Regions from separate parts of the Shewanella sp. SACH genome, predicted to be linked through region 2. Evidence: predicted binding sites of a transcription regulator. Region 2 holds the regulator's gene; the other holds the start of a gene.
The links. Region 2 encodes sigma-54, which starts transcription at its own class of promoters, with help from an activator protein. Its sites were predicted from a motif close to GTTGGCACGNNNNTNGNNT; they were not measured.

Region 1: a site for sigma-54 is predicted at 2,070-2,088, ahead of BM607_RS01595 (BON domain-containing protein). Genes of this name have one in related genera too.

Annotation. Positions count from the first base shown of each region.
Region 1 covers NZ_MPDG02000001.1:397,310-402,162, forward strand. Annotated here, with positions in the region: gene BM607_RS01585 (hypothetical protein) at 1-545, shown strand, start outside; gene BM607_RS01590 (DUF3224 domain-containing protein) at 700-1,122, shown strand; gene BM607_RS01595 (BON domain-containing protein) at 1,480-2,034, opposite strand; gene BM607_RS01600 (glutamyl-tRNA reductase) at 2,342-2,797, opposite strand; gene BM607_RS01605 (sigma-54 dependent transcriptional regulator) at 3,047-4,420, shown strand; gene BM607_RS01610 (L-dopachrome tautomerase-related protein) at 4,530-4,853, opposite strand, start outside.
Region 2 covers NZ_MPDG02000002.1:256,662-261,514, reverse strand. Annotated here, with positions in the region: gene BM607_RS08950 (KpsF/GutQ family sugar-phosphate isomerase) at 1-103, shown strand, start outside; gene kdsC (3-deoxy-manno-octulosonate-8-phosphatase KdsC) at 103-654, shown strand; gene lptC (LPS export ABC transporter periplasmic protein LptC) at 651-1,211, shown strand; gene lptA (lipopolysaccharide transport periplasmic protein LptA) at 1,198-1,752, shown strand; gene lptB (LPS export ABC transporter ATP-binding protein) at 1,749-2,480, shown strand; gene BM607_RS08925 (RNA polymerase factor sigma-54) at 2,588-4,066, shown strand; gene hpf (ribosome hibernation promoting factor) at 4,095-4,382, shown strand; gene ptsN (PTS IIA-like nitrogen regulatory protein PtsN) at 4,385-4,828, shown strand; gene rapZ (RNase adapter RapZ) at 4,825-4,853, shown strand, end outside.

The sequences.
Region 1 (4,853 bases), on a different contig from region 2:
AACTCTTCAGCTTAAATACCGCCAACCCGTTTGAAATTACCCTACCAGAGGGCGGTAAATCGGTTGCCTTGACCCATTTTATTAAGATCAAGCAAACTGAATTTGCGATGGGCGATTATCAAGATGGCGAGGTAAAAGGCCGAGTATTACTGGATTATTTGCGCATTACGCCGTTAAATTTCGATCCCGCTTTAGAGCCCGACACCCAGAGTAACGCGCCAATTCAAGATGATCCTAAAATGCAGACTATGCCCTTTGTGGCACCGTTTATTGTGACGACTCAAGGTTCGGGGGCATTTTGGTATCTTGGCTTGTTTAGCCTCGATTTTGAACACAATAACTTGAAGCATTTAGGCAGCGTTATGCTGGGCGACCGCATTGAGGTTGACAGTATTGAACCTGTTTATCCCTTCGAAGCCCCATTCAAAATTGCCGTGATTTATCGCGATAGAGCGCCTGACCAACCTATGTCTGAAAGCCCTGAAATCGTCAAAACCTTAGAGGTGACAGTGAGCGAAACTGGCATCACTAACATAAATCAGTAGTGAGTAGTCGTGCGCAAAGGGTCGGGAGTAAATGCATTATGGATCTGCGCAGGCTTGTGCTAAGTTATTTTTCGTTCTGTGTGTGATGCTTGCCGCTGCGGCAAGTATTCTCGGGTAGATAGACTTGGCATAATGTTTTGACAAGGAGAGTGTCATGCAAGTTAGCAAAATCACTGGGAAATTTGATGTTAAGCTCACCCCAGATAGCACCTATGCTACGGGTGTGGGCGGCGTGACGTTAGGTCGTATGGGTTTAGATAAAACCTTTTATGGCGAGCTTGAGGGCCGTAGCCAAGGGGAAATGCTCAGTGCAATGACGTCAGTCAAAGGCTCGGCTGGCTATGTGGCGATTGAGCAAGTGGTTGGCAAAGTGTGTGGTAAGCAGGGTAGTTTCGTGCTGCAACATTTTGGCATTATGACCGATGGACAAAACCGTTTGATCTTAGAAGTGGTTCCCCATTCCGGTGCGGGCGAGTTGCAGGGCTTAACGGGCACTATGGCCATCAGTATCGAAAATGGTCAGCATTTTTATGAGTTCCAGTTTGGCTTTGAAGCCAGCGCTGAGCCCGCATTTTAACGCGACTTCAGGCATGATTGTTTTAGGCATGATTGTTTCTGAAAATATAGTTTCAGGCACTATTAAGGTGTTATCGCTTAAGGTACTATCGCTTCCAGCATTAGCCTGATGTCGTTCAATTTTCCTACCTTGATTTCGTTTTCTCAAACCTAGTTTTATCTACGTGGCCTAGAAAACCTTGCTTGATTTAGTGACATAATGGACATAAAAAAACCAGCCTAGGCTGGTTTTTTGTTATTACTCTTTCTTATCAATCGAGTTCAAAAGTTGAGGCAAGATTAACGCCTTGTACTTAACTCTGACTGTTAAAGCGCTACTTTTGAAAGCTAGTTTCAGAAAGTGCAGCTTTAGCTAGCGTTAAGAGGCTTTTTTAACGACTTTGATTTTATCGACAACTTTTTTCACATCGTCGGTATTCTCGGCAATTTTCAGCGCTAACTGACGTTCGGCATCGCTAGCAACTTCACCTTTTAAGGTGACGATACCATTAGCGACATCCACATTAATCTGAGTGCCGGAAACATCGGTTGAAAACAGTAAACGGGTTTTGACGACTGTGGCAACCTTAGAATCGGTCAAAGTAGCAACAACTTCACTGGTGCCTTCTTTCTCATTCATCACAATGAGTTGATTATCGACATCTTTTACGCCGTCTAAACTTTTGATCAGTTCAGTGGCAAGAGCTTTATCGACACTGCTTTCCACTTTACCCGTTAACGTCACGTTTCCCTCTTTGACATCCGTTATAATGTCAAAGGAATTGAGATTGGTATTGAGCAGTAAAGTAGTTTCAGCTTTACCATCGATCCACGCATCCTTAGCCCCGTCCTTCCAATCTTGAGCTGCTGCGACATTTAAACTGATTGAACCGACAAGTAAGGTCGCTAGTACTGATGCTGTTGTGGTTTTCATAATCATATCCTCCGTTGTTTTCTCGATGTTAGATATTGCGTGAATCGTGCCAACATTGTTAAGTTGCTGATTTGAAAGTGTTTGATTGCTATTTTTGATGTTTTAATGGAAGGATTGTTTTGCTTAAGTCGGTCTTTTTTACCGACAAAATGTAATTTTTTCTGGCAAGCGAAGTCATCTTTAAAGCATAAAAAACCGCACGAATGTGTGCGGAATAGCAAGCGGTGCGTTAAAGCTGGATATTGCCAGGTAAAGAGGCTCATACTGATGCGCACTAATGCAAACTGATGTAAACAGGTGCAAAGAATTACCCAGGATTGAGCGAACTCATACCATCGCAACTGATTTGCAGCCAAGCGGCGCCTTCTGCGAGCTGATTGGCAAGTTGTGGCTGATGTGCTTGCCTTACTGCTTGCTTCATCTGGGTTAACACTTGCTGCTCTATAACGACAAGTGCGGCCATCGCCTGCGATATATGGCACTGATGCAGCAACTTTGTCGCTTGAGTGTAAGTGACAGGTATCGTATGACTCAGGCCATGAAGCGGCTCGCTAGACAAAGGGCGCAGCTGCTCAAATCGCCTCAACATTCGCTGGTGGATATTCGCTTTGGTCGAAAAAATCCGCTTAAGGTTATAGTCTTCGACGTACGTCATCGCTTGGTTGTAAAATGTGAGTCCTTCTTGATTGAGCGTTATCATTTCATCGATCAACATGATATCGGCGCGGATATCAGTCTGATGTTGCACAACATTAGACTTCATTATGGGCCTCCTAATGCTAGTGTTCGACATAGCCTTGTTTAACGGCTTGGGTCAACTAATTGAGTTTCGTTCAGCTACCATGCATATTCTGTTCTCGTTTTTAATGATATGTTAACAGGCTGATTTTTAGACTGATATTCTCGGTTCATTACGCCATCCTCTTGGAATATCGGCAACTATTACCGCTGCTGTTGTTAAAATTTCACGACTGACATACAGTAGCCCTTCATACACAGGGAGTGGGATAGCATGGCTCGATTGACACTTTTTTATCACCTGCAGGATGTAAACGCCGAACAAGCCATCTTAGAACTCGCCGGCGCTGCCGACTTTAATAAGCTACGCAGTGTCGATGATTTGCCTTGGATAGAACAGCTTGAGGCGAATCACGTCGATGTTGCCATCATTGAGCTGTCCAGCCTTAGCCGTGAGGATTATCTCGGGCTACTGGACAATGTAGCTCTGTCTAATATTGAGTTTATTTTTCTCTCCGACGGCCAGCCAAACCCCAATCTTGATCAGTTAATGTCGCATTTTGCCGGTTATCATTTTCGCAAACCCTACGACATGACGTTAATCAGCGATATTTTCGCCGATTTTGCCCAGTATCTAGTGTCATCCCCAATTCGGCCTCGGCCTTTTTCCAGTGAGCTAGACCAATATGGTTTACTCGTCGGTTCCTCTGCTGCGATGCATAAGCTGTATCGCACGATTCGCCGCGTCTCCGCGACCGACAGTAATGTGCTGATCATCGGTGAGAGCGGGGCGGGGAAAGAGCTGGTCGCTAATACCATACATCTTGCCAGCCCTAGGCTGAACGAGCCTTTTATCGCGATTAACTGCGGCGCCTTAAGCCCTGAATTGGTCGATAGCGAGTTGTTTGGCCATGTAAAAGGCGCGTTCACTGGCGCTCATCGCGATCACAAAGGCGTATTTGAGCAGGCAGAAGGCGGAACCTTATTTCTCGATGAAGTCACCGAAATGCCAATTGAGCATCAAGTGAAGTTACTCAGAGTGCTTGAAAATAGTGAATATCGCCCCGTTGGCGGTGCCAAAGTGCAACTCGCCAATGTGCGGATTGTAGCGGCAACCAATCGTGATCCCATAGCGGCAATCGAGGCTGGGCAATTTCGCGAGGATTTATATTTCCGTTTGGCCCAGTTCCCTATCCGCGTTCCGCCATTAAGGGAACGTGGCGATGATATTCTTGGGCTGGCGCAGCATTTTCTTGCCTATCGTAACGTGGCAGAAAAGCAGAATAAAAGCCTCGCTGACGACAGTGCGCAGATGATCGCTGCGTACCCTTGGTCGGGTAATGTGCGTGAATTAAAGCATGCCATTGAGCGAGCCTATATTTTGGCAGACCAAGAGATTTTACCCAGCCATTTACAGTTGCCACAGGCGAGTGAAATGGGTGCTTCTGGCGATGACCAAGTCGTTATCCCGCAGGGCATGCGTTTAGATGACTTAGAAAAAATCGCCATTTATCAAGCATTAGAAACGACTCAAGGCAATAAAACCGATACTGCCGAGCAGCTGGGGATCAGCGTGAAAACCCTCTACAACAAGCTCAGCAAATACGAGCAGCAAATCGAAGCGGGTGAATCGAATGCAGAGATGTAGTTTTTAGGCTTAAAAGTGAAGGTTATGGGGGCGTTTACTTAGATTGCGATGAATGCTTTATGGCCCTTAAGCAAAAATGAGCTGCAACTTTGCAGTTGCAGCTCAAATATTATTGCCCCGCAGCGGTATCTTCACCGGTCCAGAGTCGCATGATGCGATAAGGTGGTTTAGCAGTTTCGGCCTGACCATTGAAGGCTTTTGCTTTATGCAATTGATTTACTGAAATATATAACCAACCCGTTTCACCAAATTGCACACTATCTGGAAAATCCAGTAGTGGAGAACTGACCGCTGTGGTTAGTGTGCCTTTGTTATCTAGCATGGAAATGGCATTGTGGTTCAAATTGGTAAAGTAATGATTACCTTGTTTGGACGTTGATGCGCCATCTGATACTGGCTTGGCTCCGACTAATTTTACAGTGGCGATAATTTT
Region 2 (4,853 bases):
GATGGACTCAAAAAACATCAACGGATTAATTGTTATCGATAAAGACCGCCATCCAATCGGCGCTCTTAACATGCTAGACATGGTTAAAGCAGGAGTCATTTAATGCCACAGCAAGGATTTTACGGCCCAATCAGTGATGATGTGTGGCAACGCGCGCAAAAGATTAAACTGTTGATCTGTGACGTCGACGGGGTGTTTTCCGATGGTCGTATTTACCTAAGCAATAGCGGCGAAGAGCTAAAAGCCTTCCACACTCGCGACGGCTATGGCGTGCGCTCGATACTCACCAGCGGTTTTAATCTTGCGGTGATCACTGGACGTCAATCCAAAATCGTTGAAAACCGTATGACGGCGCTTGGCGTAACTCATATCTACCAAGGCGTAGACAATAAGTTCGAGCCCTATGAAGCATTGCTCGCACTCTATGGTGTTACCCCAGAAGAAGTGGCTTATATCGGTGATGATATTGTCGATCTGCCAGTAATGAATGTCGTCGGTTTAGCAGTCAGCGTAGCCGATGGTCATCCCTATGTTCGTCAGCACGCCCACTTTGTGACTACGCTCAATGGCGGCCACGGTGCCTTGCGTGAACTCACAGATCTATTGCTACTCAGTCAAAATAAATTCACTTCGGCCCATGGAATGAGTATATGAGTCGTGTGACACTCGCGATTATCGCTTTTTTTGGAACGGCATTAGTGCTTTATTGGCAAGTGCAGAACAAACACAGCGGTGATACCGATAACAGAGTAAAAGATCAAAATACCCCAGATTTCATCGTTGAAGATCTGCGCAGTGTTGAGTTCAACGAACAAGGGCTAGTCAATAGCCGTGTGACGGCGAAACACATGGAACATTATGATTCAACGAATCAAACTTACTTTACTCAACCTGTTTATCTTGTTTATCCAGACCAAGGTAAAGCACAATGGCAACTCAGAGCAGATCAGGGCAAGCTAAACAAGGAAACGGGCAAGGTTGTATTAGAAAACAATGTTATTATTGATGCCATTAGCCCAGAAGAACCGATCCAGACCTTGTCCACCAGTTATCTGGAACTCGATCTCAATACGATGATAATGACCTCTGACCGCACCATTTACGTCACAGGGAAAGATTTTAATATTCAAGGCCAAGGCCTTTATGCCGACCTCAACGCGCAAGAAGTGCAATTGACCAGTCAGGTAGTAGGAACATATGAAGCAAAATAACGTATTACTTGCCAGCCTAATGCTAATAATGAGCATGAGCGCCTTTGCTAAAGTCGACGACCTGAAACAGGAAGTCAAAATCAAGGCTGTGAGCCAAACGGCAGATATCAAGAACAACCAGATCATCTTCTTTGGTCCGGTTGAAGTCACCCAAGGTTCGATTAAAATCCATGCAGATCAACTGCGTGCATTTTCTGCCGAAGGTGAAAATAGCAAAATTTTAGTGGCCACAGGTAACCCTGCGACGTACAGCCAAGTGTTAGACGATGGCCGTCCAGCCTCAGCGAGCGCGAAAGAAATTCGTTACGATATGGCGAGCCGCACCCTGACACTTAAAGGTTTAGCCTCGTTAGATCAAGCGGGCAGCCAAGTGACGGGTAATTTGATCCGCTACAACATCATCCAGCAAAAATTGATTGCCGAGAGTACCGGCAGTGGCGACGATCGCGTGATCACGATTATTCAGCCAGAAAGCTATCAAGATGATGCCAAACCAGACGCGCCAGCAGATAAACCTGTGAAAAAGCAGGACTCTAAATGACCCAAATCACCCTAAGAGCACAAAATCTGGCGAAGAGTTACAAGAGTCGCCAAGTGGTTAAAGACGTCAGTCTGACGGTCAAAACCGGTCAAGTCGTTGGCCTACTCGGCCCGAACGGCGCGGGTAAAACCACCACCTTTTACATGGTCGTCGGTCTGGTTAAAAGCGATAAAGGCCACATCTTTATCGACGATGATGATTTAACCGCAGATCCTATGCACCTGCGCGCCCGCAAAGGCATAGGTTACTTGCCACAGGAAGCCAGTATCTTCCGTAAACTGACCGTCCATGACAACATCATGGCCGTGCTGCAAACGCGCAAAGAATTAAAAAAAGAGCAAAGGGAAGAAGAGCTAGAGCATCTGCTTGAAGAGTTCCACATCACCCATATCCGTGACAGCCAAGGCATGTCATTGTCGGGGGGTGAACGTCGCCGTGTCGAAATTGCGCGGGCGTTAGCAGCAAATCCTAAGTTCATTTTGCTCGATGAACCCTTTGCTGGTGTCGATCCGATTTCAGTTATCGACATTAAAAAGATTATCGAACAGCTCAAAAGTCGTGGCCTTGGCGTGTTGATCACAGACCACAATGTCCGTGAGACATTAGATGTGTGTGAACATGCCTATATCGTGAGTCACGGAAACTTGATTGCCGAAGGAACACCCGCAGAGATCTTAGACAATCAGCAAGTTAGGGCTGTGTACTTAGGTGAACAATTCAGGCTATAGTTAATCAAGCGGAGCCAATGCAGGCAATTTATGCCACCATTGGACTCCACTCAAGATGATAACAAGCGACCTCATCCAACAATAATAACGTAGGGATCAGCGGTAACATGAAAGCGTCACTCCAGCTCAAACTGGGTCAACAGTTAACCATGACGCCACAATTACAACAGGCCATCCGTCTGTTGCAACTGTCGTCATTAGAACTGCAGCAAGAGATCCAGCAAGCCTTAGATTCTAATCCCCTTCTCGAGCTGGAAGAGGATCAATTCGACGCCACTAAAGACCCTGTAAACCAAACGCTATCCGATACGGATTTCAGTGAATCTAGCACCCTGCCGCCAGAAAAAGACAGCTCCACCATAGACACGGCAGAGTCCTTAACCAAAGAATCCATGCCCGACGAACTGCCCATGGACACCACGTGGGATGAAGTGTTCACCGCCTCCCCTAATTCTGGCCCCGGCGGCAGTCGTGAAGATGATATGCCCTTCCAAGGTGAGACCAGTGAAGGCTTGTATGAACACTTAGAATGGCAAAAAAACCTCACACCGTTTTCTGAAACCGATTTAGCCATTGCCACCGCTATTATTGATGCCATCGACGATCAAGGCTATCTCACCCAAAGCACTGACGAAATCCTCGAAGCCATGGGCAATTCTGAGGTTGAGCTCGACGAAGTCGAAGCCGTACTAAAGCGCATTCAACATTTTGATCCCATTGGTGTTGCCGCCCGCGATTTAAGCGAGTGCCTGTTGATCCAACTGTCGCATTTTGCCGCTGACACGCCCAACCTAGAAAACGCCCGCATGCTGATCAAAGATCATTTAGATCTGATCGCCGCCCGCGATTTTAGATTGTTGATGCGTAAGACTAAATTAAAAGAGGATGAATTAAGAGACGGCATCGCGCTTATCCAAACTCTCAATCCCCGCCCAGGTTTATTGATTACGCCCAACGATGACGAATACGTCATCCCAGATGTGTCAGTGTCGAAGAAAAATGGCCGCTGGGTGGTTGAGCTGAATCCTGACTGCATGCCAAAAATCAATGTAAACCAACATTATGCCTCGATGGCGCGCAGCACTAAAAGCCAAGCCGATAGCCAATTTATTCGTGGTCATCTGCAAGAGGCTAAATGGTTTATCAAGAGTTTAGAGAGCCGTAATGATACCCTGTTGAAGGTGGCGAACTGTATCGTCCAATATCAGCAAGGTTTCTTTGAATACGGTGAAGAAGCCATGAAACCTATGGTGCTTAACGATATTGCCGAAGCGGTAGAAATGCATGAGTCGACCATCTCAAGGGTGACGACACAGAAATACATGCATACCCCTAAGGGACTTTTTGAACTAAAATACTTCTTCTCTAGCCACGTCGGTACTGACGATGGTGGGGAGTGCTCATCCACAGCAATCAGAGCCTTCATTAAGAAACTGGTTGCAGCGGAAAACCAGAAAAAACCATTAAGCGACAGTAAGATGGCACAGCTTCTGGCAGAACAAGGGATCAACGTAGCCCGCAGAACCATTGCGAAGTACCGAGAGGCTATGCTCATTCCGCCTTCTAATCAGCGTAAAAGTTTATAACCTACAGTGGATATCGGAGGACGTTTCTATGCAAATAAACCTGAGTGGACACCATGTCGAAATTACCGAATCGTTACGCGCATATGTAGAAGAAAAGTTTTCAAAACTTGAACGCCATTTCGAACAGATCAATAATGTGCACGTTGTGCTCAATGTCGAGAAAATGCAACAGATTGCCGAAGCGAGAATAAATCTTATCGGTGGTGAAGTTTTTGCTACTTCAGAGCATGCTGACATGTATGCCGCTATAGACGCCCTGATTGACAAGCTTGATCGTCAGGTTATTAAACACAAAGAGAAGTTAACAAAACACTAATAATGGAACTTTGTACCATACTGCGGCCGGAGTGCACTACCTGCGCCACTCCGGGCAGCAAGAAAAAGGTACTGGAACTCATCAGCGACTTAGTCGCTGCCCAGTACCCGACCCTCTCATCTCAAGAGATATTCGAAAGCCTAGTGGCGCGCGAAAAGATGGGGAGCACAGGTATAGGTAACGGCATCGCCATTCCACATGGTCGACTAGCCGATATAGATCAGCCCATTGCCATACTCATTAAGTGTGAAGAGCCGATAGCATTCGATGCTATCGATAAGCAACCTGTTGATATTTTATTTGCACTACTGGTGCCTGCAGACCAATGTCAGCAGCACTTAAGTACCTTGTCTTGCATGGCCGAAAAGCTGAGCGACAAGCAAATATTAAAGCAATTACGCAAGACGCATGATGAAACGGAACTCTATCAGGTAATCACTGGATGAAACTGGTCATAGTGTCGGGCCGCTC